3 regions of the Bacillus cereus group sp. Bce041 genome follow, and region 3 is predicted to be linked to each of the others. Evidence: riboswitches for the same ligand, from Rfam matches in the RefSeq annotation. Region 3 holds a riboswitch; each other region holds the start of a gene.

Region 1 (10,285 bases), on a different contig from region 3:
AAAGATTTAGCCGAATTACAACAAAGCTCTATTACACTGGCCGTTTCTATTCCGAGAATATTACCAGAACTACTTGGCTCTTTTTTAATAGAACATCCTAACGTTCGATTTCAACAATTTCTTGCATCTACTCCTTCTATGAAACGACAACTAGATAATATAGAAATTGACTTTTGTATCTCCTCTGTGCCAATTGAAGGTGAGGAGATTGTTTGGGAACCACTTATTACAGAAGAAATTTTCTTAGTCGTCCCTTCAGGCCACCGTTTATCCGGCCGAGAAAATATCCACCTGCATGAAGTAAAAGACGAACCGTTTATTAGTATGAACACTGGCTACGGATTTCGGCACTTAACGGATGAATTTTGTAAAGAAGCTGGTTTCACTCCGCATATTGCTTTTGAAGTAGATGAACCGACCGTGATTAGCGACCTCATTAAGCAAGGTCTCGGCATCGCTTTTGTTCCAAGTTTAACTTTATTAAAAAACTCTACTTTAGCATTAAATAAGTTACGTATTATTGAACCAAATTGTGAGCGAACTATCGGCTTAAGTTGGTCGAAGAAACGCTACTTATCGAAAACTGCTCAGCAATTTCGTGAATTTGTGATTGACTACTTCTCTAATATTAGGACGTAAAATTATATGAACAAATAAAAGGTGCCACCCTCATATGGTGGCACCTTTTATTGTTCACTCTTTTTTAATTCTATTTCAGCTAAAAGCGGCAATACGTTATCAAAAATATGCGTATTATTATTTTCACCTGTTACATATCCACCGTAATATCTACTAAATACGTTGTCATTTCGGAATGTGGCCATATGATCATACAATTCCTTCGCAAACTTTGTATCACCTGTTTGTAGTACGTACAAAATCGTTAGTCCGTACGCGGCCGGCGATTCATAATTCACAGTTTGTTTTCCCGTTTCTAAATTGTAACGACCGTATAGCTTTCCATCCTCCTGGAACTTCTTCTTTATAAATTCCAAATAAGCAGCTGATGAAAGACCACCTAAACTTCGATGATATGCAACGTATGATTGGTCAATAAGATTCACTTCTTTATCGTACGTAAATGTACCATCTTCTTTATACTCTTTTGGGAATGCCCAGCCATGCCTTGGATAATCTGCTAAAAATTGAACGACTTCCTGATATTGCTGAGCAGAAACTTTGCCGTACTTCTTCATATAGGAGAATGCACGCGGATTTATGTATGATGTTGTTACAAAATTATTTTGTTTTCCTGCATCTGCATCATAATAATCAACATAATAATTATCTTTTTTATTATAACGAAGTACAGCATCACTTAATTGATCGGCAAGGTTTTTATAACGCTCTTCCTTATACATTTCATAAGCACGATATAATTGTTCTATAATACGAAGATCATCTATAAGTGCATTTGTAGCTGACTGCCTCTCTCCCTTTTCAGAGAGTTTCCATAAAACAATATGATTCTTATATATGAAATTATCTTGAATAACCTTTACTTGCTCATCAAATAACGCCTGATCATCTTTATCAAGTGTATACTGTAACCATAATCCCGCCGATTCTGATAAAGCTTCACGTCCCTTAGCTTCACCCGTACCTGCCTTAGTATCTACTAAACGATACGTGGCAAGTGTTCCATTGTCATTCACCATATGTCTTAAAATAAAATTTTCTGTACGGTTTCCTTGTAAAGCTGACCAAAATACAATTCCACCTAAAGCGATTAAGAAGATAACTCCAATCCCTATATATAAACGTTTCCGCAATCTTTTCACCTCCCTAGTAAGGCTAACCTTAATTTTATCAGAACATACATAAATTTAAAAAAGACAATCTATTAGATTGTCTCCCGCATTTCTATCCCCCGCAAACCTCTTTAGAAGGTTTATATAGCGATTGTACAAGTCGATCATATTCACGACGTGTAATTTCTTTATTATATAGCTTCAATAATAAATCTCTATGCTCTTTTGAAAATGCCATCTTTTTAATGACTTCAGGATACATAAAACACCCTCTCCATTTCACATAAACTTCTTGATTCCGAAAAACAGAACTTATGTTCGCATAAAAGATTATAAAAGATTCCTGAGCAAAAAACAAACAAAACATGACCAACTATTTATTTCTTTCTATTCAAAATATTACAACATTATATTATCATATTCACTTTTTAAATACATATATATTTTTGGTAGTTTTTTTGAATAAATCTTCCAATTCAATCAGAAAATAATGGCAAAAAAGAAGAGGAGTTTACATATGGATACGGTAACATTAGCAAGAGCATTTTTTGGTTCTTCATTAGCATTCCACATAATCTTTGCAACACTTGGTGTCGGTCTTTCATTGATGATTTTTATAAGCGAAATACTCTATCACTGGAAGAAAGACTCCGACTATGCCATTATGGCGAAAAGATGGACAAAGGCGTTTGCTATTCTTCTCGGTGTAGCAATTCCAACTGGAACAATTGTTGGTGTGCAAATCTCACTTCTTTGGCCTGGTTTCGCCAAAATTGTTGGGCAAGTTATTTCTGTTCCCTTCCAAATTGAGATTTTCGCCTTCTTTTTGGAGGCTTTATTCATGTCGATTTACGTATATGCAGCTGATAAACTTCCTCCATTTATGAGATTAATCTCGCTATTTTTCGTCATGCTTGGTGCCACGGCATCCGCCGTGCTCATTACATCAGCAAATACATGGATGAATACACCAGCAGGCTTTTCAATGAATCCAGATGGATCTGTTTTTAACGTTGATCCTTGGAAAGCTTTCTTTAATCCGAGTTTTGGCACAAGTGCATTCCATGTCGTTATTACGGCTTATGCAACTGGTGCGGCTGTCATTGCTTCTATCGCTGGATTTAAATTATTGAAGAAAAATTTAAGTACACGTGAAATTGCTTATCATAAAAAGGGGCTACTATTAGGGCTTGTCGTGACATTTATTACAGGCGCTACGATGTGGCTTTCAGGGCACGAATCGGCAATCGCCCTACATAAACACTCACCTGAAAAACTTGCATCTGCTGAAGCTTTATTTGAAACGACATCACACGCACCGCTATCCATTGGCGGGGTTGTGGATCCTAATACACTTGAACTAAACTATGCACTTGAAATCCCAAACATGCTTAGCTTATTAGTGGGACTAGACCCTAGCACTGTCGTAAAAGGTCTAAATGAATTCCCACAAGAAACATGGCCACCATTTTATACACATACACTGTTCAACTTAATGGTCGGCACTGCTGCGTTTACCTTTGCAGTTGCAGCAATTGCTCTCTTATATTGGTACTTCGTTTACCGAAAAAAGGGGACAGAACTACCGAAGTGGTTACTTTGGGGGGCTGCCGCATGCGGACCAATTATGATGCTCGGTATTGAATTCGGATGGATTTTCAGTTGTAGCGGTCGTCAGCCATGGACAATTTATGGTATGCAACGTACAGTCGATGCTTCTACTCGCGCTGATTTCGTCGGTCCTTTATTTGTTTTATTCATCATTTTATATATTGGACTCGCTATTTTAACAGTCTTTGTTCTACGGACATTCTTTAGAAGACATCCATTAAAGAATGATTTACAACACCAAGGAGGCGATTCTCGTGCATGAGGAAAGTATTGCAATCATCATCTTATGGGCCCTTATTTTCGTATACAGTATATTAGGGTCCATCGATTTTGGAGCTGGTTTTTGGGGCATGGTATACGCAAAACATCCAACGCTCGCTGCCAAACTTGCGAATCGGTACTTATCACCAACGTGGGAAGTAACAAATACGTTTCTTGTTTTCGTCGTTGTCGCATTTCTCGGCTTCTTTCCGAAAGCGGCCTTTACTCTTGCGACAGTAATGTTCGTACCAGTTATGTTAATTTTAGTGCTCGTTGCAGTACGTAGTACGTTTATGGTATTTGCTTACTCCTTACCAAAATATCAGTACCTTCTTCGGGTTATTTCAGGTATTACTGGTCTCTTAATTCCAGCACTATTAATTACCGTTTTACCCGTTACAGAGGGGGCCTATATTACAATGTCTGAAGGAAAAGAAGTACTCTTGTATGGAAAACTTCTTTCTAGCCCGGTTATCTATTGTTATATGCTCTTCGGACTAACGTCTGAACTGTTTCTCTCCTCTCTCTTTCTCGCTGATTTTGCGAGAGAACAAAGTTCAGAAGATACGTATAGAATTTATAGAAGAAATGCCATCATCCTTGGTCCTGCAACACTCGTTACAGCGATCATCGCTCTCGTTGTAATGGATCCAGAAACACATTGGCTTATGCAAGGATTAATAAAGCAATTCCCGTGGTTTACAGTTTCTATTGTTTTATTCGTTATCGGATACTCGTCCCTTTGGTGGACAAACAAAAAATACAATACACTAGGATACCCTCGCATTGCCGTTTTAGCTGTCGTCGCTCAATATGCATTTGCAAGCTACGCTTACGGCGTCGCGCATTTACCTTATATTATTTATCCTGACGTAACTGTATTTACAAGCTTCACAACGACAGAAACATTCTATGCACTGCTCATTCTATACGCAATTGGGATTGCAATTTTATTACCAGGATTTATTTTCTTCTGGAATTTATTCTTGAAGGATCGTACTTTTTTGAAGGAAAAATAATATAGCATTGGGGTCTATTCCAAAAGGTATTTTGGGATAGACTCCTCTTGTTATATTTTGTCGTTAAGTCGATATATTTTAAAAATTTCCGATATAAATCTCATTTACTACCTTACTACCCAATCAATTTATAGGCTCCTATCACAATAGTTATTTCACTACTAATGACACTTGTCCTTTAGCATGAAAAACACATATTCGGTTCATCTCGTTATACGTCTAGTTCTTCTTATTTTTTGCTGAATATACTACCAATATAAACTTGAGACAAGCTACATCTGTTCAAGGGAAAATAGAAAGGTAGGCAAAATATGAGCATTGAAATATGGATTACTATTATTGTATTCTTCTTAACGATGATCGTTATCTTTTGGCGGCCTCGAGGTTTGAATGAGGCGTGGCCAGCAGCAATCGGTGCTGGCATTATCCTAATTACTGGACTTGTGTCAAAACCAGACGTCATAGATATTGTTAGTAAAATAGGAGGGGCCTCCATAACAATATTAGCGACCATCGTCATGGCAGTTATATTAGAAAGCTTCGGCTTCTTCCATTGGTCCGCAGCGAAACTAGCAAATCTAGCAAAGGGTTCTGGACGCCGTCTATACTGGTATATTCAATTATTATGTTTTCTTATGACTCTTTTATTTAATAACGACGGTAGTATTCTAATTACAACTCCCATTTTAATTCTTCTTCTAAAAAACCTTCAATTAAAACCACATCAACAAATTCCTTATTTATTAAGCGGAGCTTTAATCGCTACCGCATCTAGTGCACCAATTGGTGTAAGTAATATCGTAAACTTAATTGCATTAAATATCGTTAATATGACTCTTTATATGCATACTGCTATGATGTTTGTACCTGCAACATTAGGCTTATTATTTATGTCATGGCTCATGTATACAGTTTTGAAGAAAAAACTTCCGAAAAAATTACCTGTTTCTTCATATGATATTGAAGAAATTTTCTTCACGAAAAACTTCCATCCACTAAAAGGAAATAATTCTGTTGATACGAAACAAAAACGGACTAGATTCATGTTAAAAGTATTAGGTTTCGTCTTCCTGATGCGCTGTCTTCTATTCGTTGCATCCTTCTTATCCATCCCAATTGAAATCGTTGCAGTACTTGGTTCACTCGTTCTTCTCATTTGGAGATGGTACTACTTACGAACAAATCCTGTCGACATTTTGAAAAAGACACCGTGGCACATTTTAATTTTCGCCTTCTCTATGTACGTCATTATTTACGGACTCCACAACGCAGGATTAACAGCTGCACTTGTACAATGGCTCGAGCCAATTGTGAATCAGCATCTACTCTATGCTAGCTTTGCAATGGGCGGACTTGTATCCATCCTCTCTAACGTCTTCAATAACCATCCTGCCCTTATGATTGGTACAATCACATTAACAGAAATGGGACTAGATCCAGTCACATTAAAAACAATCTATCTTGCAAACATCATTGGTAGTGACATCGGTTCACTATTACTACCAATTGGTACACTAGCTTCACTCATTTGGATGTATATTCTGAAACAAAACAAAATTAAAGTAAAATGGAAAGACTATTTAAGTGTATCCCTTATCGTTATCCCGCTCACAACAGTCGTCACACTATTCCTCTTATTCTACTGGGTACATCTCTTCTTTGCCTTATAAACAACAGAAGCCCCATTTGCTACCGTCTTAGCAAATGGGGCTTCTTCTATAATAAAGTTAGGTACTACAGTGTGATCAATCAAGTAAAGAGGTGTAACATATTATTGATATAAATGACTACCAGCTTCTTTAAATTCTTCTGCTTTCTCTTTCATTCCTTTTTCAATTGCTTCTGTCGTTTCTAAATCATTTTCTTTTGCATACTCACGAATATCATGCGAAATTCTCATACTACAAAACTTCGGTCCACACATTGAACAGAAGTGAGCTGTCTTTGCCCCTTCTGCAGGCAACGTTTCATCATGATATTCCATCGCACGTTCAGGATCTAAAGATAAATTAAATTGATCGCGCCAACGGAATTCGAAGCGTGCTTTTGAAAGTGCATCATCACGCTGATGAGCCGTTTTATGTCCTTTCGCAAGATCAGCCGCATGCGCTGCAATTTTGTACGTAATAACACCCGTGCGTACATCATCTTTGTTTGGCAAACCTAAATGTTCTTTCGGCGTTACATAACACAGCATCGCCGTTCCAAACCAACCGATCATCGCAGCTCCAATTGCCGATGTAATATGGTCATAACCTGGTGCAATATCTGTCGTTAGTGGCCCAAGTGTATAAAACGGCGCGCCCTGACAAATATCAAGCTCTTTCTCCATATTCTCTTTAATTAAATGCATCGGTACATGCCCAGGCCCTTCAATCATAACTTGCACATCATGTTTCCAAGCAATCTTCGTTAATTCACCAAGTGTTTCAAGCTCAGAAAACTGTGCTTCGTCATTTGCATCTGCAATCGAACCTGGACGTAATCCATCTCCAAGAGAGAATGAAACATCGTACTGCTTCATAATTTCACAAATCTCTTCAAAGTGAGTATATAGGAAGTTTTCTTTATGATGGAATAAACACCACTGCGCCATAATCGAACCACCGCGCGAAACGATACCTGTCGTACGCTTTGCCGTGATTGGAATGTAACGAAGCAATACACCAGCGTGAATTGTAAAGTAATCAACGCCTTGCTCCGCCTGCTCAATTAACGTATCACGATATACTTCCCACGTTAAATCTTCTGCAATTCCGTTTACTTTTTCCAGCGCTTGATAAATCGGTACAGTTCCAACTGGTACAGGCGCGTTACGAATAATCCACTCACGCGTCGTATGAATATTTTTACCTGTAGATAAATCCATAATCGTATCTGCACCCCAGCGCGTTGCCCATGTCATCTTCTCTACTTCTTCTGCAATCGAAGAAGATACAGCTGAGTTTCCGATATTCGCGTTTACCTTCACATGGAAATTACGCCCGATGATCATCGGTTCAGCTTCTGGATGATTAATATTCGCTGGTAAAATAGCGCGGCCTTCTGCGATTTCCTTACGAACAAACTCCGGCTCTACCCCTTCACGAATCGCAACATACTCCATCTCAGACGTAATAATGCCATTACGTGCATAGTGCATTTGCGTAACGTTTGCACCTTGCTTTGCTCTAAGTGGCTTGCGATCCATCTGCGGGAAAACAGGTGTATGTTTCGAAGCCACTTTCACACCGTCATCCTCTGGTTTCACTTCACGCCCTTCGTATGCTTCTACATCACCACGCCCCAGAATCCAAGAATGGCGCGGCGTTGGAATCCCCTTTTCTAACTCCACTTTATACTCAGGATCCGTATAAGGGCCGCTCGTATCATACACACGAATTGGCGGATTTGGAACGCCATTTGTTTCGCTTTGTTCAATCTCACGCATCGGTACTTTCATGCCTTCTCGTGGTCCATCCACATATACTTTCTTACTCCCTGGTAAACTCGATTTCAATTCAATTTGCTCAGCTGAAACAGACTGTTTCATAACCTTTGTTGCCTCCCCTGTTCGTGACAAGGACGAGATATGGCCAGCGCATGCCAAAATAAAAAGAGCCAGGTCCATAAAAAAATAAGGACCTGGCTCATAAAAGACATCATTATGTAAAGCCGTTAACTTCCCTACGCTGGTACGAGCCAGATCAGGTCCAAAGGGTTAAGAAGATCACGCGCTTCTCTCTCAGCCTACGCATACGTTAGGCACCCCTAGTTTATCACTGATTTAATTTTCAATACTTTCCCATCATACACGATAATCTGAAAAATGCAAAGGTTATTTCTTTTTCTCTTTATGGAATCATCCACGTTAAATAATATGCTTGAACATACGTTATAATACCAACAATAATTACGAAGAATAAGCTATGCTTCACTGTAAAACGGAACAAATCCGATTCTTTTCCAGCAAGACCAACCGCTGCACAAGCGATCGCAATCGACTGTGGGGAAATCATTTTACCTGTTACACCGCCTGTTGTATTTGCTGCAACGAGAAGCACTTCAGATACGCCGACTTGCTGCGCTGTAATGGCTTGTAAATTTGAGAACAGTGCATTCGCAGATGTATCAGACCCTGTTAGGAATACGCCAATCCAGCCTAAGAATGGTGAGAAGAACGGGAATAGGCCGCCAGTTCCGGCTAATGCTAACGCTAACGTGGAAGATAGACCAGAATAGTTTGCGATAAATGCAAACCCTAGTACGAATCCGATAGATAGAATTGGCATTTTTAATTCGCTTAACGTTTCTTTAAATGTCACTACTGCATCTTTTACATTCATTTTCAAAATAAACATGGAAATGATACACGCAATTAAAATCGCTGTTCCGGTTGCCGATAATACATCAAACTTCAAAATTGCCTCGTAAGGCGTTGGTTTATTTACAATTGGCTCTGCTTTCATTACTAGATTATGCAGACCTGGAATTTCAAACTTAAATACAAGACTTTCTAAAGCCCCTCCTGGAGTGAATAATGCCTTAAAGAAACTTTGGCTCCAAATGACTACCATAACCGTTAATACGATAAATGGGGACCATGCCTTCACTACTTTTCCAAACGTTAATTTCGGCATCGATGCCGCTGTCGTTGTTGCTGCTACTTCACTATTGGCTTGCCCAGATTGATAAATTTCTTTCGGCTGCCAAACTTTTAAGAACAGCGCTAAACTAATTAAACTTACAAGTGCCGATGTAATATCCGGAAGTTCTGGTCCTAAAAATGTCGCTGTAATGAACTGCGTAATCGCAAATGAACTACCCGCTACAAATAACGCAGGCCACGTTTGTCGTATCCCCTTAAATCCATCCATTAAAAATACGATAAAGAATGGCACAAATAATGATAGGAACGGTAATTGATGCCCAGCCATTTGTCCAATTTTATGTGGATCAATACCTGTTACTTGTCCAGCAACTGTAATCGGAATTCCCATCGCTCCGAACGCCACTGGTGCAGTATTTGCAATCAAACAAAGACCTGCTGCGTATAAAGGATTTAACCCAAGACCCGCAAGAAGCGCTGCTGTAATCGCTACTGGTGCCCCAAATCCTGCCGCTCCTTCTAAAAATGCTCCAAATGAAAATCCAATTAAAATAACGAGTAGACGATGATCGTTCGTAATCGATAATACCGATGCACGAATCACATCGAATTGACCTGTTTTCACAGAAATTTTATATAAAAATACGGACATAATGATAATCCAAGCAATTGGCCATAACCCGTACAAAAAACCGTACCCGGTTGCTGCCATTGCCATCGTGAACGGCATTTTATAAGCGAATAACGCTACTAAAACTGTAAGTACAACTGTAATAAATCCTGCTACATACCCCTTCATGCGGAAAACTGCTAAAGCTAAGAAAAAAAAGATAATCGGAATAAGTGCTACCGCTGCCGAAATCCAAATGTTTCCGAATGGATCATAAACTTGTGTCCATGTGTTCATTGTTCTCTCCCCCTAAAGAATCCCCTTTTAAATAGAATAACCTCATCAATAGACTATCAGGTCATCATACCTTTAAGTCTAAAATAAAAAAACGTTTAAGAAAACGTTTTCAATAACTTTCATTTATACTGTACCATAACAATTTCCA
Region 2 (10,285 bases), on a different contig from region 3:
CCAACGCCTAAATAATCTGCTCCATTTTCGATTGCAAAGCGTGCTTCTTTAATTGTATGAGCAGATACACCGATAATTTTATCTCCCATTTTTTCACGAACAGATGTAATTCCTTCATCATCTTGTCCTACATGAACACCATCTGCATCTAATTCAATGGCTAATTCTACATCATCATTTACAATGAAAGGAACACTATATTCCTTACAAAGCGTCTGCAATTCTTTTGCAAAGCGCACTCTATCTTCTCCGATTAAAGAACCTTCCCCCTTCTCGCGAAACTGAAAAATTGTCACTCCACCATCTAACGCTTCTTTCAATACAGCTAAAGGATCCCTCGTGCAGTTATTACTTCCCATAATAAAATACACTTGCAATAGCTTAGACATTTTATCTATTTCAATGCGTGCCATTTCTTTCACTCCCTCTTACTCTAACTCCTCAATCTTTCCATACTTCTCAATATCACCAGAAGTAGTATTCGCTAACTGATTTAAAAATTCAATTTGGAAACTACCAGGTCCCTTTTCCACGGTCTTAGCAGCTGCCAGTTCCGAAGCTACACCATAAAACGTTAATGCTGCTACTGCTGCTTTTACATAATCTTTTTCCACTGCTACAAATGCTCCTATTACAGAAGTTAGTAAACAACCAGTTCCCGTAACTTTCGTTAAAATAGAGTGACCATTTCGAATAACAATCGTTCTCTCTCCATCTGTAACAACATCTTCTTCTCCAGTAATTACTGCAACTGTATTTAGTTCATCTGCTGCCTGCTTTGCAATACTTACGACATTACCATTTCCAGCACCAGCGTCTACCCCTTTAATTTCCCATCTCTCATTAATAACGTTCGCTATTTCAGCTGCATTTCCGCGAATACTCGCTAATTCAATTTCAGCCGGAATATGTCTCGCAACTTCTGTTCGATACGATGTTGCTCCTGCACCAACTGGATCAAACAGTACTGGTACATTGTTCACATTTGCTGATTTACCGGCAAGTAACATCGCTTCTACTTCTTCAGGACGAAGTGTTCCCATATTTAATACTAACGCTCCAGCAATGCTAGCCATTTCTGCCACTTCTTCTTTTGCATACGCCATTACAGGCGATGCCCCTAACGCTAACAAACCGTTAGCTGTAAAATTTGTTACAACAACATTTGTAATATTATGAACAAGCGGATTAGATTCTCTCACCAAATCCACTACTTTACTAATTTCTTTCATATTCATCCTTCTCATCTCCTAACTATAGTTATGGGAGATACACAAAAAGGCACTTTGCGCGTACGCAAAGTGCCTGAACATGTGCTTTTACACTCTCCCTACGCTGGCATTATCCAACAGGTTCAAATGGTCAATGACGGACTAGTCATACTCTCAGTTTGTATCCACAAACTCCCATGTGTTTAGTATTCTTCTACTTCAAAGTCTACTCTTATTCTAGTAAAATAACAAGTTCTTTACTTTTCTATTTAATATAGAAGCAACTGATAAAGTGAAACTTTAATCAGTTGGGATTTTGTTAACTCCATTAAAAACAGCTGAAATATGGAGCGAAACTGAATCTCAAGAAGATGTATGCTATATTTAACTTATGGAAATTTGAAAGGATGTTTTTAATATGTCAAAAAGCGTTGTAATCGCTGAAAAACCTTCCGTTGCACGAGATATTGCTCGTGTACTGAAGTGTGATAAAAAAGGAAACGGCTATCTTGAAGGTAGTAAATATATTGTAACTTGGGCTTTAGGTCATCTCGTTACATTAGCAGATCCAGAAAGTTATGATGTGAAATATAAAAAGTGGAATTTAGAAGATTTACCGATGCTACCTGAGCGTTTGAAATTAACGGTTATTAAACAAACTGGTAAACAATTTAATGCTGTAAAAAGTCAGCTACTTAGAAAAGATGTAAATGAAATTATTGTAGCAACAGACGCTGGACGTGAAGGGGAATTAGTCGCACGCTGGATTATCGATAAAGTTAAGCTAAATAAACCAATCAAACGTTTATGGATTTCTTCTGTAACCGATAAAGCAATTAAAGATGGTTTTGCAAATTTAAAACCAGGTAAAGCCTATGACAATTTATACGCTTCAGCAGTTGCGCGTTCAGAAGCTGACTGGTATATCGGTCTTAATGCAACTCGTGCTTTAACGACTCGCTTTAATGCCCAGTTAAATTGCGGCCGTGTACAAACCCCTACTGTTGCTATGATTGCTAGTCGTGAGGATGAAATAAAGAACTTCAAAGCACAAACTTACTACGGCATCGAAGCTCAAACAATGGAGAAGCTCAAACTTACTTGGCAAGATGCAAATGGCAATAGCCGTAGTTTTAATAAAGAAAAAATCGATGGTATTGTAAAACGTTTAGATAAACAAAATGCTACTGTTGTGGAAATTGATAAGAAACAGAAGAAGTCATTCTCTCCTGGTCTTTACGATTTAACTGAATTGCAACGTGATGCGAATAAAAAGTTCGGTTACTCTGCTAAAGAAACATTAAATATTATGCAAAAATTGTATGAACAGCATAAAGTACTAACGTACCCTCGTACAGATTCACGCTACATTTCATCTGATATCGTTGGAACACTTCCAGAACGTCTAAAAGCATGTGGTGTTGGAGAATACCGTCCCTTCGCACATAAAGTATTACAAAAGCCTATCAAACCTAACAAATCATTTGTTGATGATAGTAAAGTAAGCGATCATCATGCGATTATTCCAACAGAAGGATACGTTAACTTCTCAGCATTCACAGATAAAGAACGCAAAATTTATGATTTAGTTGTAAAACGTTTCTTAGCTGTGTTATTCCCGGCATTCGAATATGAGCAACTAACGTTACGCACAAAGGTTGGCAATGAAACGTTCATTGCGCGCGGAAAAACAATTCTACATGCCGGTTGGAAAGAAGTATATGAAAATCGCTTTGAAGATGATGATGTAACTGATGACGTAAAAGAGCAACTTCTACCTCACATTGAGAAAGGCGATACATTAGCTGTAAAGTTAATTATGCAAACATCAGGTCAAACAAAAGCACCTGCACGATTTAACGAAGCGACTTTACTTTCAGCAATGGAGAATCCTACAAAATATATGGATACGCAAAATAAACAACTTGCTGATACGTTAAAATCGACTGGTGGATTAGGTACTGTAGCGACACGTGCAGACATTATCGACAAGCTATTCAATTCATTCTTAATTGAAAAACGCGGTAAAGATATTCACATTACTTCAAAAGGTCGCCAGTTACTTGATTTAGTACCAGAAGAATTAAAATCTCCTACACTAACTGGTGAATGGGAACAAAAACTTGAGGCTATCGCAAAAGGTAAATTGAAAAAAGAAGTATTCATTTCTGAAATGAAGAACTATACGAAAGAAATCGTTTCTGAAATTAAATCAAGCGATAAAAAATATAAACATGACAACATTTCAACGAAGTCTTGTCCAGATTGCGGTAAACCAATGCTAGAAGTAAACGGCAAAAAGGGAAAAATGCTCGTATGCCAAGATCGTGAATGTGGTCATCGTAAAAATGTATCTCGTACAACAAACGCTCGCTGTCCGCAATGTAAGAAGAAACTAGAATTACGTGGTGAGGGTGCAGGACAAATCTTTGCATGTAAATGTGGCTATCGCGAGAAATTATCAACATTCCAAGAAAGACGTAAAAAAGAATCTGGAAACAAAGCTGATAAGCGCGACGTTCAAAAATATATGAAACAACAGAACAAAGAAGAAGAACCATTAAACAACCCGTTCGCAGAAGCATTAAAAAAATTAAAATTTGATTAAACAAAAAGGTTCCTACCTCTATCGGTAGGAACCTTTTATTTTAGTGAATGATTTTACTTCCTTTTGCATTCTCAACAAATTTTTCACTTGATTTGTTAATTGGTGTTTTCAGTAATAACGCAGCAACAATCATAACTACTACGAAAGCACTTAACACAAGTAAATCTCGCGTTACGATATCCCAAAGCATTCCGCCAACTGTTTCACGAATTGCGCTAATTGCGTATGTGAATGGTAAGAACGGATAAATCGCTTGGAAGAACGCTGGTGTCATTTGGATTGGGAATGTTCCGCCCGATCCTGCTACTTGTAGTACAAGTAAAATGATCGCCATCGATTTCCCAACGTTTCCGAAAATAGAAACGAGTGAGTATACGATACAAACGAAGACTCCACCAATAAATAAACTAAATAACACAAACCAGAACTTATCGACTACGTACGTACCGAGTAAGAATATATCTCCCATCGATACGATAAACGCTTGTGAAAGACCTATCGTTAAGAATGTTAATAAACGTCCGAAGTAAATTTCATGGCTCTTATAATTCGCGCCCTCTTCGTGTACTTCTACCGTTAATAATGAAACCATTAATAATGCGCCTACCCATAATGCAAGCACTGTATAGAATGGTGACATCGCTGAACCGTAGTTCGGCATCGCAAATAATTTATTTTCTTTTAAATTTACTGGATTCGCAAAGTAATCACTTTGCTTTTCAACATCATTTTTCAATAAGCGTATAATGTCTTTTAAATCCTCTTCAGATTCAAAATCACGAATTTTATCTGCTAATTCTTTAACCTTTTTCTCAGTTTCCGGCATGTCAGCTTTAATATCTGCTAATTTCTTTCTACCGTCTACTAAGCCTTTTGATGAATCTTCTAGTAATTTTTTAACATCTGGAAGCTTTTTGTCTGCATCATTTAAAATTTGAGTTGTATTTTTCGACATCTCTTTTGTACGAGCAATTGCTGTATTGAAATTAGGTACAATTTCTGAATCATACGTCGATAATACATCTGTTAATTGAGCTGATCCGCTCTTCGCAGCGTTGTTAATACTTTCAATTACATCTTTTGTAGGTTTCTGTCCATTGTTAAGAAGTGTAATTCCCTTATTCGTTGCATCTACACCTTTTTGCAGACTACTTTTCGCTTTATTTAATTTTGCAATTCCATTATTAAGATTTTTATCACTATTTACATCAGCTAAAACCTTATTTGTACTTTCTAGAACTGGAATCATATCATCGATTAAACCGATTCCAGCTTGGAATTGACCATTTAAACTTTTTAAGGCTTCCTTCGAACCTTCTAAACCATTAACACCTCTATTTTGTACATCCTCTAATGCTTTTTGTACACTAGATTTAGTACTTTCAAGACTATTCTTTGCTTTCTCATAATCCGCTTTTGCATTATCATATATTTCATTTGCATCTGCTTTAGCTTGATCTACTGTGCTAACTGCTTTTTTATAATCTGCTACAAATGTTTCATTGTAATCTTTTTCCGCTTGATCAATTAATGCATTTGCTGCATCTAACTTTTGATTTGCTACATCTGTTACATCTTTCTTTACTTCTTGTCCTGTACCGATAACACTTACAATATCTTTAATGCCGTTATTTGCATTTTCCATACTACCTTTAAGCTTGGTTAAGCGATCCACTCGCCCTTGGAAGAAGCTTTTTCCAAAATCAGTCGTGGCTGAGTTTTGAAGTTCAGTAAATATATTAATAAGATATGAAATATTTTCTGTACGAGCTTGCAGTTGATCTGATACTGCATTTAAATCTTTCTTTGCTTGCTCTGGATCAAATTGTCCATTTTGCAATCCATTTACAACACTTTTCCCATAAGCTGTTCCTGCACGTGATGAGCTTAAAACATTATTTACTGTTTGATTAATATTTTGTGCTATCCCCTTGTAACCATCACTATTCAACTTAGAAAGGTCTGGTCTTGCAGGGAATTCAGGTAGTCCATTCATTCCAGAGAAATCAGGGATGTTTAAATCAACACCTGGATTCATTAAAAAGTCGGTAAATGCAGCTGCACTATCCATAACACTTTGTGCTACTACTAAATCATTTCTTATCGTCCCTGGAGCATTTTTTAATGTTTGATCTTGTCTTGCAAAGAACTTATCTAAATTCGCCAATGCTTCCTGCCCATCATTTATGACACTCTCTACAACAGGTAAATCTTTTTGCGCCACTTTCACAATATCCTCTGCTCGAGTCGCATCATCTAACGCCTTATCCATCAATGTATTCATTTCTGGGAACTGCGCTTCTAACTTAAAGACAAGATCTTTTACTTTCTCGATACTTGGTAAGTTTGTTTCTAAATCGATTCCAAGGTCATTGAAGATTTTAAAAATCTCACCGTTCGCTGTTTTAACGAAGTTTTTACTAATTTCTTCCGTAATACCTGATGCACCTTTTGCTGTAATTTTCGGTGCAATCGCATTTACCTTTTCATTTACATAGTAATCAAGTTCTGGTTTCTGTGGATTTTCATCCAGAACAGTTGCAATTTTTTCAGAGAAATCTTTTGGAATCGTAATACTTGCATAATAATCTCCACGCTCAACTCCGTAAATTGCTTGTTTTTCATCTACAAATTTCCAGCCAAGATTTTTGTTTTTCTTAAGGGAGTCTACAATCTCTTTCCCGATATTAATATCTTTCCCTCTTAAATTAGAACCTGCATCTTGGTTAGAAACTGCAATGGGAACCTCTTTTGTATTTCCATATGGATCCCAAGAAGCTTTAATGTTAAACCATGCATATAACGATGGTAAAATCATTAATCCTAAAACAATAACAATTGCAGCCCAATGTTTGGCTACATTCCGTAAATCTGTCTTATAAATACGCCAAATCTGTTTCATAGAAGTTATCACCTAATTATATATTTTTCCTTCTTTAGAAAATGATACATACATTTTGCAATTATATCACTTTCTACATCGTGTATTAACCAAAAACGTACTATTTTTTCCCATTAACTTTCACTTACTTCATTATATAACGAAGTGAGTCAAAGTATGAATACAAAATGACCAAATCGGTTTTACATTCAATAATAACAAATATATATGAAATGTCATAAAAAATACAAGTATTTTCTCTTGGAAATACTTGTATTCCTAAAAAAAATCCTCACAGCTTTTATTCTCTGTGAGGATTTCTTCTATTATATATCCAATTGAACCTCTACACCGAAATGATCTGAAATTACATTTCTGTTTGTACCATTAAAAATAACTTTTGAAGAATGAACTTTTTTACTTTGGTTACACAATATTAGATCGATTCGCAAATTATGTTTATTTTCATCCCAACCAGCAATCTCACCTTGGACAGTCGTTCCTTCATCCTTCTCTATTGCTAATTCATATGTGTCATACAACCCTTTTTGCATCATATACTCATAACCTTCGCCTTTCAATCGAGCATTGTTATTAAAATCCCCCATTAAGAAGGCGAGCTTATTGCTATCTACACGCTCCATCAAACGATCGACTTGACCTTTGAATGACTCTTCTTCATCATTCCACCAACCGAGATGACAAGAGTAAAACGTTATATCCTTACCATTATAAGCAATTGTTGTACTTACAATTTTACGCGTTTTCCAATACGTTGTATCCTCGTTTTCTGAAATGAAGAACGTATCTTCTTTTATAATATTATGCTTCGTTATAATCGCTAATCCTTCTTCGTACACGTCATAACCAATATGAGAGAAATCCCAAGTAATATTGTAATCTTTTACATGTAGCGCTTTTAACTCTTCTAATAGTAAAAGTCCAAAATTATCTTTTTTCTTGTTACCGCATACATTTTCAGCTTGTATGGACTGACTTACTTCTTGCAATGCGATGACATCGTACTCTTCTTCTTGAATTACTTTAGCAAGGTATTGTATCTTTTCTATTTGATTCTCTTCTTGCCAAGAATGACAGTTTAAAGTTAGCAATTTCATATTATTACGCACCTAACATATCTTGAATGTCTGACTTTAATACGTCAGCTTTCGGACCATATACCGCTTGTACACCTTTGTCTTTTACAATAAGCCCTAAAGCACCATTTTGTTTCCACTGTGCTTCTGGTGCAACAACATCTAAATCTTTTACTGTTACACGTAAGCGCGTCATACAAGCATCTACGTCAGCAATATTTTCTTTTCCACCTAATAAATCGATAACTTTTGTTGCTAATGAACCGTCTTGTACATTTCCTGTTCCTTCTGATGCCTCATCTTCATTATCAATATAGTTACCTGCACGCCCTGGTGTTGGTAAATTGAATTTTTTAATTAAGAAATTAAATAGTGTAAAGTTAAGACCGAAGAACACTAATGAAACAATAACAAAGTTGATTAAGTCTCTTGTTAAACCTGCGTTAACCATCATTGGCGTACGAGTAATTAACTCAATAAATCCAAATGCATGAACACGTAAGTTAATTAAATCAGCTAGCGCGAATGCAAGTCCTGTTGTAATAGCATATACAACATATAATACTGGAGCAATAAACATGAACATGAATTCAATTGGTTCTGTTACACCTGTTAAGAATACTGCTAATGCTGCTGATAAAAACATTGGTTTATATTTTGCACGCTTTTCTTTATCAACGTTACGGAACATCGCAAATGCAATCCCCATTAACGCTGCTGTTGAGCCGATAACTTGTCCAGCTTTGAAACGAGCTGGTACAACGTTATTTAATAAATCGTTATATGCCTTCGTATCTCCATTTGCTAATAAATTATTTAAATCTGTAATCCATGCAAGCCATAATGGATCTTGTCCTGCTACAACTTGTCCAACTTTTGAACCAGTTAGCATCGTATATGTTCCGCCTAGCTCTGTATAGTTCATCGGAATCGTTAACATATGGTGTAAACCAAATGGTAATAATAAACGCTCTAACGTTCCATATACAAACGGTGCAACAACTGGTGCACTATCTTTTGAAGCTGCAATCCAGCGACCAAATTCATTTAACCCACTTTGGATGAATGGCCATAGAAGTGATAATACAATCGCAGTAACTGTAGACCAAAGAATTACAACGAATGGTACAAATCGTTTTCCATTAAAGAATGCTAATGCCTGTGGCAGTTTATTATAGTTATAATATTTGTTATATAAAGTAGCTCCTAAGAAACCTGTGATAATCCCTACGAACACTCCCATGTTTAATGCAGGTGCACCAAGTACAGAAGTAAAGTAATCTTTTACAATTAAATCTCCCGCTATTACTGAAGAAACTTTCGCTTTTGAATCCGCTAACATTTCAGCGTTTACCCCAAATATAGCTCCTGTAATTCGGTTTGTTAAGACGAATGCTAATAGCGCTGCAAATGCACCACCCGCGCGATCTTTCGCCCAAGATCCCCCAATTGCTACTGCGAATAAGATGTGTAGATTTGTAATGATTGCCCAACCGATGTCTTCCATTACGCGAGCGATTGTATGAACTGCGTTAACATCCCCAGCAGACATACCAATTAACTTACCGATGGAAATCATTAAACCAGCTGCTGGCATTACGGCTACAACAACTAATAACGCTTTCCCGAACTTTTGCCAAAAATCAAAAGACGTAATTTTCATCTGTTCTTCCTCCCCTTTATTTATAAAAACATAATGATTTAAATTATAATTTCTGTTCCCTTTATGAAAACGATTCCTTATGTTACTTTATTTTTATCTTTACGCAACCGTTTTCATAGATCTATTTTAATAAAAGCGTTTTCACTTTGCAATAGAAATTTATTTTTTTTCATAAAAAAAGATGCTCAAAGAGCATCCTTTTTTATTATGAAATGCGATAAACCCTTGTTTCATAAGGCTTTAAAGCAATTGTTGTTACTTCTTCATGTTCCGCAACTTCATAGTTATTTAAAAGCAAACGTTTGCGTTCTAGTGCAAATGAACCCTCATTATACACAGCTTCCTCTTTTGAGATATTACTAATTACAATGACTTTTTCATCCTGTAACGTACGTGTATATGCATAAATTTGTGGATCGTCTTCTAAAAGTAAATCATACGTACCATAGTTCAGTACATCGTGCTCTTTTTTCAGGGCAATCATTTTCTTATAGAAATTAAAAATAGACTTTTCTTCATTTTTTTGCTTTTCAACATTAATTTCTTTGTAATTTGGATTCATGCTAAACCAAGGTGTACTTGTTGTGAAACCAGCATTCATCTCATCATTCCACTGCATAGGTGTACGTGAATTATCGCGGCAAGAAGCCCATATAATCTCCATCATATCTTGATGTGGTACGCCCTCTGCAATTTTCTCGCGATATAAATTTTTAATTGCTACATCATCGTAATCTTCAATATTTGGTAACTGAACATTTGTCATACCAATTTCTTGGCCTTGATAAATAAAAGGTGTACCGTGCATAAAGAAATACATCGCCC
Region 3 (10,285 bases):
TCTCGGGCGCGCTTTTATTAACGGGAAGTGGCTCAGCTTGGTAGAGCACCTGGTTTGGGACCAGGGGGTCGCAGGTTCAAATCCTGTCTTCCCGATATTCCCAAAAAACACGGGGCCTTAGCTCAGCTGGGAGAGCGCCTGCCTTGCACGCAGGAGGTCAGCGGTTCGATCCCGCTAGGCTCCACTTTATTTAATATATGTCTCGGAGGTATACCCAAGTTCGGCTGAAGGGATCGGTCTTGAAAACCGACAGGCGGTGAGAATCGCGCGGGGGTTCGAATCCCTCTACCTCCTCCATTTTTTCTTTAATGGTTTAGACATATAATAATAAAATATTTATTTTTTCCTTCATGGAGGTATACCCAAGTTCGGCTGAAGGGATCGGTCTTGAAAACCGACAGGCGGCGAGAGTCGCGCGGGGGTTCGAATCCCTCTACCTCCTCCATTTTTTAAAACTTTATATTGTCGCGGGGTGGAGCAGCACGGTAGCTCGTCGGGCTCATAACCCGAAGGTCGCAGGTTCAAATCCTGTCCCCGCAACCAAATGGTCCCGTGGTGTAGTGGTTAACATGCCTGCCTGTCACGCAGGAGATCGCCGGTTCGACCCCGGTCGGGACCGCCATTTATGTTGGCTCGGTAGCTCAGTCGGTAGAGCAGAGGACTGAAAATCCTCGTGTCGGCGGTTCGATTCCGTCCCGAGCCACCATTTTTTTATGCCGGCTTAGCTCAATTGGTAGAGCAACTGACTTGTAATCAGTAGGTTGGGGGTTCAAGTCCTCTAGCCGGCATCATTTAGGGGCATAGTTTAAAGGTAGAACTGAGGTCTCCAAAACCTCCAGTGTGGGTTCGATTCCTACTGCCCCTGTAAAGTATATGGGCCTATAGCTCAGCTGGTTAGAGCGCACGCCTGATAAGCGTGAGGTCGATGGTTCGAGTCCATTTAGGCCCACCATATATTATTCCGCAGTAGCTCAGTGGTAGAGCTATCGGCTGTTAACCGATCGGTCGTAGGTTCGAGTCCTACCTGCGGAGCCATGGCCCGTTGGTCAAGTGGTTAAGACACCGCCCTTTCACGGCGGTAACACGGGTTCGAATCCCGTACGGGTCATACAAAAAGAGTCAGCATTATGCTGGCTCTTTTTTATTTTGTTAATCCTTTTTATTACGTTACTTTCCAGAAATAAATAAAGGAATTTTGGAAAAGCTATGGTATGTATAAAAAGGAGGAAATCATAATGACACGAGTGAGAGACTTAATGAGTACCCATATTGTACATTGTACACCGCTAGACAATGTATATGAGGCAGCTGTAAAAATGAAGGAAGAATCGGTTGGATTAATTCCTGTTGTTGAAAATGAGCAAGTTGTTGGGCTTGTTACTGATCGTGATTTAGTCGTTCGAGGGATTGCTGAAAAACATCCTGGATCTAATAAGATTACAAATGTAATGACAACAAATATTATCTCAGTTTCTCCAAATGATTCTATTGAAAAAGCTACAGAGCTAATGGCACAGCATCAAATTAGACGATTACCAGTAGTTGATAGTGGTCAACTTATTGGCATGTTAGCACTAGGAGATTTAGCTATAAGGGAATCAGCAGATGATCAAGCTGGATTTGCCTTGAGCGAAATCTCAGAGCGTACAGAGTAAATTGAAACTTTCATTAACCGAGAGTTTAATGGTCACTCATAAAGAGCTAAATTATATATAAATTTCAGATACATTATTCTAGTATATATGGATTAAACTAATATGTTAGCGTGATGTATCTGAGACATTATATAATAAGTATGTGGTTAATAATTTCGACATTTTTTTAAAATTTGTTATTCTTAATTTTTAATAAGAGAAAAGATGATATACTGATAGATATAAGTATTATGAGAGATTTTGAATATAACAATATTAATTTTTAGTGGTGCGATAATAAATTAATATTTCCTACATAGATGAAAAGGGAAGGGGAATTATATGAAGGCTGTACAGGGCGATCCAAATTGGAATTTGGTTACAGATACATATATAGAACCAAATAATTTCGCTGAATTATTTTCTTTGCTTGTACCTTGTCACCCAAAAGGTGAGGGGAAAGAACGAACTATATTAGTATGGAAAGAGAAAGAATTTTATAAAGAAGAAAATTTAGCGGCATTTATCGTATATGGCATGAATAAAGCAAAGAAATTACCGCAGTTTCATAAAGATGAAATTCCAACTTTAGTGCGTATTCTTCGCTTATGCCAAGAGATTGGTTGGTATGAAGAGGCAAATGATTTTATGATAGCGCAAGGATTAGCTGAGTTTGTTCATACTTCATTGGAATATGAAACATGGGATCTTTTGACGCAATCAGTTGCTTTAAATTATTTAATTATTAAATATCGTATAGGTGAATTGACAGATAGGGATATTGAAATTTGGGATAGAGTTAAATTTAATGAGAAGTGTATAACCGATTGTAAACATTTATTATCTCATAAAGAAGTATTGGAATTTACATTCTTTTATATGTGCAAGAGAGCGAAATCATTATCAAAAGAGCAATTAAATAGTGATATGATGAGTTTAGCAATGTATTGTAATACTTTTGTATATGATTTGTATACATATGATTTATTACGGAAATATCGTAAGTGTACAGATTTCCTATCATATTATGGACCTAGTCAGGCAGTTTTAGCATGTCAAAGAGCTGTATTATCTCAAATTTCCGATCGCTTAGACCCATTAAAGACAACGCATGTAGATGATTATTTATATGTGATGAAAGAAATGATGGAGCATATGACGATAGGAGTAATGGATCGATATGGTCATTTTATTGGAAAGCTACTATCTTATGTGCCATTTTTCGAAATGATACAAGTTCCACAGCATGCATATTATTGTGAAGAATTACTGTATATTTGTAAGGGCATTGAATATAAAGAAGAAACACTACGCAATTATATATTTATACAATTACATGATTGTTTACCATCATTCTTTAGGCTATTTCTTAAAAATAAGCGTTACGCAACGATTCATGATATTCTTTTCTATTGGTGCGATGACGAACAACGAATGAGCTTAGAGAAAAAATATAATCTGAGCTTTATTTATGAAAAATATGCTTGTGGATAAACAATATTTTCGATATGAAAAATTAATATAAATTAAAAAGGATCTCCAGTTTATGTGAGATCCTTTTTGTTAGTAAAACAAGGAGAAAGTGATTAAGACAAGAAACAACATTCCATATAGGAGAAGTTGTGCAGTATAACTTCCTTGTATACCAAAAAAAGTATTGGCTTTCTTATACAAATTCAATATGTATTTTATTGGAGTATCTTTGAAAGATTGGTACACAGTGTCTCCTCTTTCTAAGCTTCTTGTTTTTGTTTTTGTTTTTGGTTATAAGGGACATTAATATATCTAGCTACAAATAATAAAACAGCCATAAAGAATACTGGAAATACAGTAGATAAATAAAAGCCATTACTAATTATATTTGTTATGAGAGCACTCAAAAGAAAAATAGCATTATAAATATGGGCAATTTTTTGTTTTAGTTGCACTTGAAATGATTCCATCATAATTTCTAATGCAACAAAAGCAATAATAATAGATAAAAATACAATATTTGTATTGTAAATGATTAAACAACAGATTAAACCTAAAAAGGCTACGTATTCAATTATAAGAGGTATATTGCGTGGCATACAATTTACCTAACTAAATATGGCAGTGGATTTACTGCATTTGTTTTTTCAAAATTCCATTCTCCATTATGTAATTCAAAATGAAGATGTTGCCCGTATGAATGACCTGTGTTTCCCATATGACCTATTAATTGTCCAGTTTGTACTTGATCACCAGCTTGTACAGTGCGATCCTTCATATGAGCATAAACAGTTGTATATAATTTCCCATTGATTTGATGCGCAATGAAAACAACATTGCCATAGCTAGCTGAATAATAAGATTTCACAACTTTACCTGCAGCAGCAGCTTGGATAGAGACGTTTCCTGGAGCGGCAATATCTATACCATAATGCATTTGTTCCCAGCGTATATCAAAGGTTGAGCTAATTCTTCCTTGAGCGGGGAATTTGAAAGCAGCTGGAATTGATGAAGGCTGATCTGTTTTAGCTTGTGGTTGATTTTGTACTACATAGTGTTTTGCTACATATCCGTATCCTGTGCCAAAACGAATTTTATACCAAGTACCTACAGTTTCTACTACTTGTACTTGTGTACCGTTTTGTAATGAACCGAGTAGAGCGCTACTTGTACTAGCGGTGCTACGTACATTTAGATTAGGTGTTGCAACAGTATATTTTGTATTATTTTGAACGGTGATTCCTTTTACTAAGGGTTGTGAACCATTAGAGATGAATGCTTTTTGTACGTAACCTGTTTGGCCATTATGTGATATTTTATACCATTCGCCTTGATCTTCTTGAACGGTAATAAACTTACCATTTGGTAATACATCTAAAATGGAAGATTCTAAATTAGGTTCAGAGCGAACGTTTAATGCATTAGCATTAACGATGTATTGATCATTAGATTGAAGTTTGTTTTTTAGTAAAATAGCATCTTTTTGTACATAACCTACTTTATTATGAACAGATACTTTATACCAACCATTAGTTGTTTCAAGGATGTTCACTTTTGTATTAAAGCGAATTGTATCAATTGATGTGCTTTTTACGTTATCTTCTGTATGTAATGCTACTTGATCGACTTTGACATACCCAGTTTTAATATTAGATAATTGTTCAGCGTTTGCTTTTTGTACATTTGTTTCACCCATAGAAGGAAGTAAAGAAGCAATCGCTACAGTAGTTGCTGTTAAAGCAGTAGCTTTCATATTCATGGAATAGAGACCTCCTCTAGTTGTATAGTTGTAATTTTATTATAGTATAAAGATATAATATAGTGGGGGTATTCACATAAATGTAATATGAAATCAATATAAAAATAAATTTTTTGAAGATAATGATTCCTTTTTATACAATTAATCGGGGTTTTATTTTCTAAAATAGAATGTATGTATTGTATACTTTTGATATTATGTTGATAATTAAGAAAATTAAAAAAGTTGATGATGTCTTATTAGGGTGTTATACTGACAGTGATAATTTTATAGTTTGCTAGGAGAGCTGGTGTTGCCAGCTGAGAGTAGGCCGTAAGCCTTTGATCCTTTTTATTACCTGATCTAGATTATGCTAGCGTAGGGAAGCAATTCGGACACTAACAATGAGTCCCCGTTTCTTTGCGTATAGAAACGGGGCTTTTTTATTTGAAAATTTCATATTGAAACCACTAGGGGTGCTTGACTTGCTGAGAGAGGAATAATCCTTAACCCTTACAACACCTGATCTAGGTAATACTAGCGAAGGGAAGTGGAGCATCGAATAAATGTATAACTTTATTTGCTGTAACCACTTCTTATATATAGAAGTGGTTTTTTATTTAGATACATATATTGAAAGGGGATAGAGAAATGAAATTTTGCGATAGATTATTAGAAACTGTGCAACCGGTTTGGGAGATGAGTCATAATCATCCGTTTGTAGTGGGTATGGGAGATGGCACGTTAGAAAAAGATAAATTCCAGTATTATATTATTCAAGATTATTTATATCTGCTAGATTATGCAAAGTTATATGCGATTGGTGTTGTAAAAGCAACGAATCCACAAGTAATGGGAAAGTTCGCTGAACAAATTGATGGAATATTAAATGGCGAAATGACAATCCATAAACAATATGCAAAAAGACTTGGAATTTCTATAGAGGAGATAGAGTCTGCGAAACCATCTGCTAAAAATTTAGCTTATACAAATTACATGATGTCTGTATCTCAAAATGGCACACTTGCGGAATTAATAGCAGCGCTTCTTCCATGTATGTGGAGCTATTGGGAAATTGGAAAGCGTTTAAATGATATTCCTGGAGCAAGAGATCATGAGTTTTTTGGTGAGTGGATTCAAGGATATAGTTCGGAAGAATACGGTAATCTTTGTATTTGGTTAATAGATTTATTAAATGAAATGGCAGTTGGAAAGTCTGAGACAGAACTAGAAAGATTAGAGGAGATCTTCTTATATTCCAGTCGATTTGAATATTTATTCTGGGATATGTCCTATCGTAAGGAGATGTGGGGATTTGAGGAGCAAGAACATACTACAGTTTCATAATGTTTCTTTTCATTACGATGAGAAACCAATCATCCATGAATTAAATGCTTCTATACATGAGAAAGAGTTTGTCAGTATTATCGGACCGAGTGGATGTGGGAAAAGTACTTTATTTCGCCTTATTACAGGTCTAGAAAAGGTAAGTACTGGACAGATAGAACTGACAGAAACAAAGCACCATCCTGTAGGATATATGCCGCAAAAAGATATGCTTTTGCCGTGGAGAACAATTATTGAGAATGCTGCCCTGCCGCTAGAGTGCCAAGGTGTACAGAAGAAAGAAGCAGAAGTAAAGGCAAAGGAACTGTTACATAAATTTGGTTTGCAAGGGTATGAGAAAAAATATCCGAAAGATTTATCTGGTGGTATGAGACAACGTGTATCTTTTATTCGAACTTTATTAACAGGCGGGGAGATATTGCTGTTAGATGAACCATTTAGTGCGTTGGATGCTTTAACGAAGACCTCTTTGCAAGAATGGTTGTTTGAACAATGGCAAGAGTGGGAAAAAACAATTTTATTCATTACTCATGATGTTGAAGAAGCGTTATTTCTTTCAAACCGAGTTTTAGTAGTGGAACAGCAGCCGATAACGACTTTGACTGAACGGACTGTACCGCTTGATCATAACAGAACACGAAAAGATTTATATAAACCGGAAGTATTAGCGCTGAAAGATGAGCTTCTTAGTATGTTACAAAGGCAGGTACTTGTGTGATGAACCGATTGAAAGAATTAGTTCCTGCTATTACACTTTCTAGTATTTTACTAGCTGTGTGGGAAATAGGAGCAAGAATTGTAGATGAGATGTACATTTTACCGTCACCTTCTGCGATTTTAATGAAGATATGGAAACTAAAAGACATATTATTTACAGTTCATTTACCTGCAACGTTATACGTCGTTTTAATAGGTGTTGTTATCTCTATCGTATTAGGTGTAGGGCTAGCGATGTTAATGAATGCGAGTACATGGATGGAGAGAGCATTTTATCCATTATTAGTTGCTTCACAAACGATTCCGATTACTGCGCTTGCTCCGCTATTTGTTTTATGGTTTGGATATACAATTTGGAGTAAGGTTGTTGTCACAGTTTTAATTACGTTTTTCCCAATTGCGGTCAATACGTATGATGGACTGCGTAGTACGAAAAAAGAATGGGAGGAGCTCTTAGTTACATATGGAGCAACAAAAAGAGATATTTTTCTTAAATTAAAGTTGCCGTCTGCTCTTCCTTATTTTTTCTCAGCTTTAAAAATTGCAGTTCCGCTTAGTGTTATCGGAGCAGCAATTGGAGAATGGCTCGGTGCACAAGCTGGGCTTGGATATTTCAGTAAGAGAATGATGACGCAGTTAGATGGAGCTGGCGTATTTGCACCTATTGTATTGTTATCATTATTAGCTATTTTCTTCGTCGTAATTATTTCCATATTAGAAAAGAAATTCATTAGTTGGAGGAAGCATTCATGAAATTTTTAAAGCGCATCTTTGTGTTTACATTATTAATTGCAATAATTGCAGGATGTTCGAGTAATTCAGCATCAGACAAAAGTAAAAAAGAGAAAGAAATAACAGTCATGTTAGATTGGTATCCAAATGCGGTACATAGCTTTATCTATGCAGCAATTGAAAAAGGATACTTTAAAGAAGAAGGTGTAAAGGTAAATATTAAATTCCCTTCTAATCCGACTGATCCATTAACGCTGGCAGCAGCAGGGAAGGTGACAGTTGGCTTGTATTATCAGCCAGATGTTGTTATGGCGAAAGCGAATGAGCAAATTCCAGTGAAATCAATTGGGGCTGTCGTACGTTCACCATTAAATCATGTTGTATCACTGAAATCAGCGGGCATTCAATCACCGAAAGATTTAGAAGGAAAAACAGTAGGATACTCTGGAACACCATTAAGTGAGATGTATTTAAAAACGATGGTAAAAGAAGCTGGTGGTAATCCTGATACAGTGAAAGTAGTAGATGTTGGCTTTGATTTAGTACCAGCATTAATTACGAAGAAAGTAGATGCGGTAACAGGGGCATACATTAACCATGAAGTACCTGTTATGCGTCATGAAGGCCATGAACCAGCGTACTTTAATCCAGCTGATTACGGAGTACCAAACTATCATGAGCTTGTGTTTGTAACAGGTGATAAAACGTTGAAAAAAGATAAAGAGGCGTTGCAAGCTTTCTTACGTGGTACGAAAAAAGGCTATGATTTCATGAAGAAAAACCCAGATGAAGCATTGAATATTTTATTAAATCATCAAGAAAAAGAAAACTTCCCACTTGTGCCAGAAGTTGAAAAGGAAAGTATGAACATTTTATTAGAGAAGATGGAAACGAAAGATGAGCCATTCTTATCAGATTCAAAAGAATCTTGGGAGAAACAAAATAAGTGGCTGAAGGACAAAGGAATGACGAAAGAAACCGTCCCAGCCGATGAATTATTCGAAAATATTTTAAAGTAGGCGAATGAATATGAAAAATGAGCTCCACGTAATCTCAAATGGCCATATGCCATTCGAAGAGTTAGTGAATGTAGCGATGCAAGTTGAGAGTGAGATTGATTATTTGCATATTCGTGAGCGTGAGAAGAGTACGAAGGAATTATATGAAGGTGTGGAAAGTCTATTAATGGAGGGCTTTCCAGCTTCTAAAATTGTCATAAACGATCGAATTGATATTGCAATTTTATTAAATATTCCTCGTGTTCAACTAGGATATCGAAGTACAGATGTAAAGTCAGTGAAAGAAAAGTTTTCGTATTTGCATGTCGGTTATTCTGTGCATTCGCTAGATGAAGCAATAGTAGCTTTTAAAAATGGAGCGGATTCACTCGTTTATGGCCATGTATTTCCGACAGATTGTAAAAAAGGTGTGCCAGCGAGAGGGCTTGAAGAAATTTCAGACATTGCAAGGTGTTTATCTATACCGATTACAGCAATTGGAGGAATTACCCCAGAAAACACAGTGGATGTTCTTACTAACGGTGTAAGCGGTATAGCAGTTATGTCTGGAATTGTAAGTAGTAGTAACCCGTATAGCAAAGCGAAATCTTATAAGGAATCAATAAGAAAGTGGGCGGAAAAACATGTGTGAGAAGTATGATGTAGCGATTATTGGTGGTGGTGTAATTGGTAGTTCAGTTGCACATTTTCTAGCAGAAAGAGGACATAAAGTAGCGATTGTGGAGAAGCAAAGTATTGCATCGGAAGCTTCAAAAGCAGCTGCTGGTTTACTTGGTGTTCAGGCAGAATGGGATGCGTATGATCCGCTATTTGAACTTGCTAGAGAAAGCCGAGCTATATTTCCACAACTTGCAGCAGTTTTACGTGAAAAGACGGGTGTTGATATTGGATATGAAGAAAAAGGAATTTATCGTATTGCTCAAAATGAAGATGAGAAGGAAAGAATTCTTCACATTATGGATTGGCAGCAGAAAACAGGTGAAGATTCTTATTTTCTAACGGGAGACCATGTGCGGGAAAAAGAGCCATATCTATCCGAATCTATTATAGGAGCAGTATATTATCCGAAAGACGGTCATGTTATTGCACCAGAGCTTACGAAAGCATTCGCACATTCTGCAGCGATTTCCGGTGCTGATATATATGAACAGACAGAAGTATTTGATATCCGTATTGAAAATAATAAAGTGACTGGAGTTATTACAAGTGAAGGTATTGTCACATGTGAGAAAGTCGTTATTGCAGGAGGTTCATGGAGCACGAAGTTACTCAGTTATTTTCACCGCGATTGGGGTACATATCCAGTTAAAGGAGAAGTGGTTGCGGTAAGAAGTAGAAAACAACTTTTAAAAGCACCTATTTTTCAAGAAAGATTTTACATTACTCCAAAGCGCGGTGGACGTTACGTAATTGGGGCAACAATGAAGCCACATACGTTCAATAAAACTGTGCAGCCAGAAAGTATAACTTCTATATTAGAGCGTGCTTATACAATATTGCCAGCTTTAAAAGAAGCAGAATGGGAAAGCACGTGGGCAGGATTAAGACCACAATCGAATCATGAAGCTCCTTATATGGGAGAGCATGAAGAAATAAAAGGTTTATATGCTTGCACGGGCCATTAT

The links. Region 3 has a riboswitch for thiamine pyrophosphate ahead of tenA (thiaminase II). Riboswitches for the same ligand answer to the same signal wherever they lie in the genome.
Positions count from the first base shown of each region.
Region 1: linked by a shared signal. The riboswitch ahead of thiC (phosphomethylpyrimidine synthase ThiC) and the one ahead of tenA (thiaminase II) in region 3 are both predicted to bind thiamine pyrophosphate.
Region 2: linked by a shared signal. The riboswitch ahead of thiM (hydroxyethylthiazole kinase) and the one ahead of tenA (thiaminase II) in region 3 are both predicted to bind thiamine pyrophosphate.

Region 1 is NZ_JBQXON010000006.1:39,774-50,058, reverse strand. Features, by position in the region: gene ACUN13_RS19530 (LysR family transcriptional regulator) at 1-639, shown strand, start outside; gene ACUN13_RS19525 (hypothetical protein) at 687-1,772, opposite strand; gene ACUN13_RS19520 (hypothetical protein) at 1,864-2,013, opposite strand; gene cydA (cytochrome ubiquinol oxidase subunit I) at 2,269-3,624, shown strand; gene ACUN13_RS19510 (cytochrome d ubiquinol oxidase subunit II) at 3,617-4,642, shown strand; gene ACUN13_RS19505 (arsenic transporter) at 4,954-6,312, shown strand; gene thiC (phosphomethylpyrimidine synthase ThiC) at 6,414-8,174, opposite strand; TPP riboswitch at 8,289-8,404, opposite strand; gene lldP (L-lactate permease) at 8,476-10,137, opposite strand.
Region 2 is NZ_JBQXON010000007.1:104,481-114,765, forward strand. Features, by position in the region: gene thiE (thiamine phosphate synthase) at 1-413, opposite strand, end outside; gene thiM (hydroxyethylthiazole kinase) at 429-1,238, opposite strand; TPP riboswitch at 1,311-1,420, opposite strand; gene topB (DNA topoisomerase III) at 1,630-3,819, shown strand; gene ACUN13_RS21530 (YhgE/Pip domain-containing protein) at 3,860-6,721, opposite strand; gene ACUN13_RS21535 (endonuclease/exonuclease/phosphatase family protein) at 7,027-7,818, opposite strand; gene ACUN13_RS21540 (PTS transporter subunit IIBC) at 7,823-9,460, opposite strand; gene ACUN13_RS21545 (glycoside hydrolase family 13 protein) at 9,666-10,285, opposite strand, start outside.
Region 3 is NZ_JBQXON010000002.1:1,065,835-1,076,119, reverse strand. Features, by position in the region: tRNA gene ACUN13_RS11640 (tRNA-Arg) at 1-11, shown strand, start outside; tRNA gene ACUN13_RS11635 (tRNA-Pro) at 22-95, shown strand; tRNA gene ACUN13_RS11630 (tRNA-Ala) at 112-184, shown strand; tRNA gene ACUN13_RS11625 (tRNA-Ser) at 205-297, shown strand; tRNA gene ACUN13_RS11620 (tRNA-Ser) at 353-445, shown strand; tRNA gene ACUN13_RS11615 (tRNA-Met) at 467-543, shown strand; tRNA gene ACUN13_RS11610 (tRNA-Asp) at 547-622, shown strand; tRNA gene ACUN13_RS11605 (tRNA-Phe) at 631-706, shown strand; tRNA gene ACUN13_RS11600 (tRNA-Thr) at 716-788, shown strand; tRNA gene ACUN13_RS11595 (tRNA-Trp) at 795-865, shown strand; tRNA gene ACUN13_RS11590 (tRNA-Ile) at 876-952, shown strand; tRNA gene ACUN13_RS11585 (tRNA-Asn) at 961-1,035, shown strand; tRNA gene ACUN13_RS11580 (tRNA-Glu) at 1,037-1,108, shown strand; gene ACUN13_RS11575 (CBS domain-containing protein) at 1,236-1,655, shown strand; gene ACUN13_RS11570 (DUF3965 domain-containing protein) at 1,977-3,128, shown strand; gene ACUN13_RS11565 (hypothetical protein) at 3,368-3,706, opposite strand; gene ACUN13_RS11560 (SH3 domain-containing protein) at 3,712-4,866, opposite strand; TPP riboswitch at 5,136-5,247, shown strand; TPP riboswitch at 5,308-5,411, shown strand; gene tenA (thiaminase II) at 5,497-6,192, shown strand; gene ACUN13_RS11550 (ABC transporter ATP-binding protein) at 6,161-6,910, shown strand; gene ACUN13_RS11545 (ABC transporter permease) at 6,910-7,662, shown strand; gene ACUN13_RS11540 (ABC transporter substrate-binding protein) at 7,659-8,660, shown strand; gene tenI (thiazole tautomerase TenI) at 8,671-9,291, shown strand; gene thiO (glycine oxidase ThiO) at 9,284-10,285, shown strand, end outside.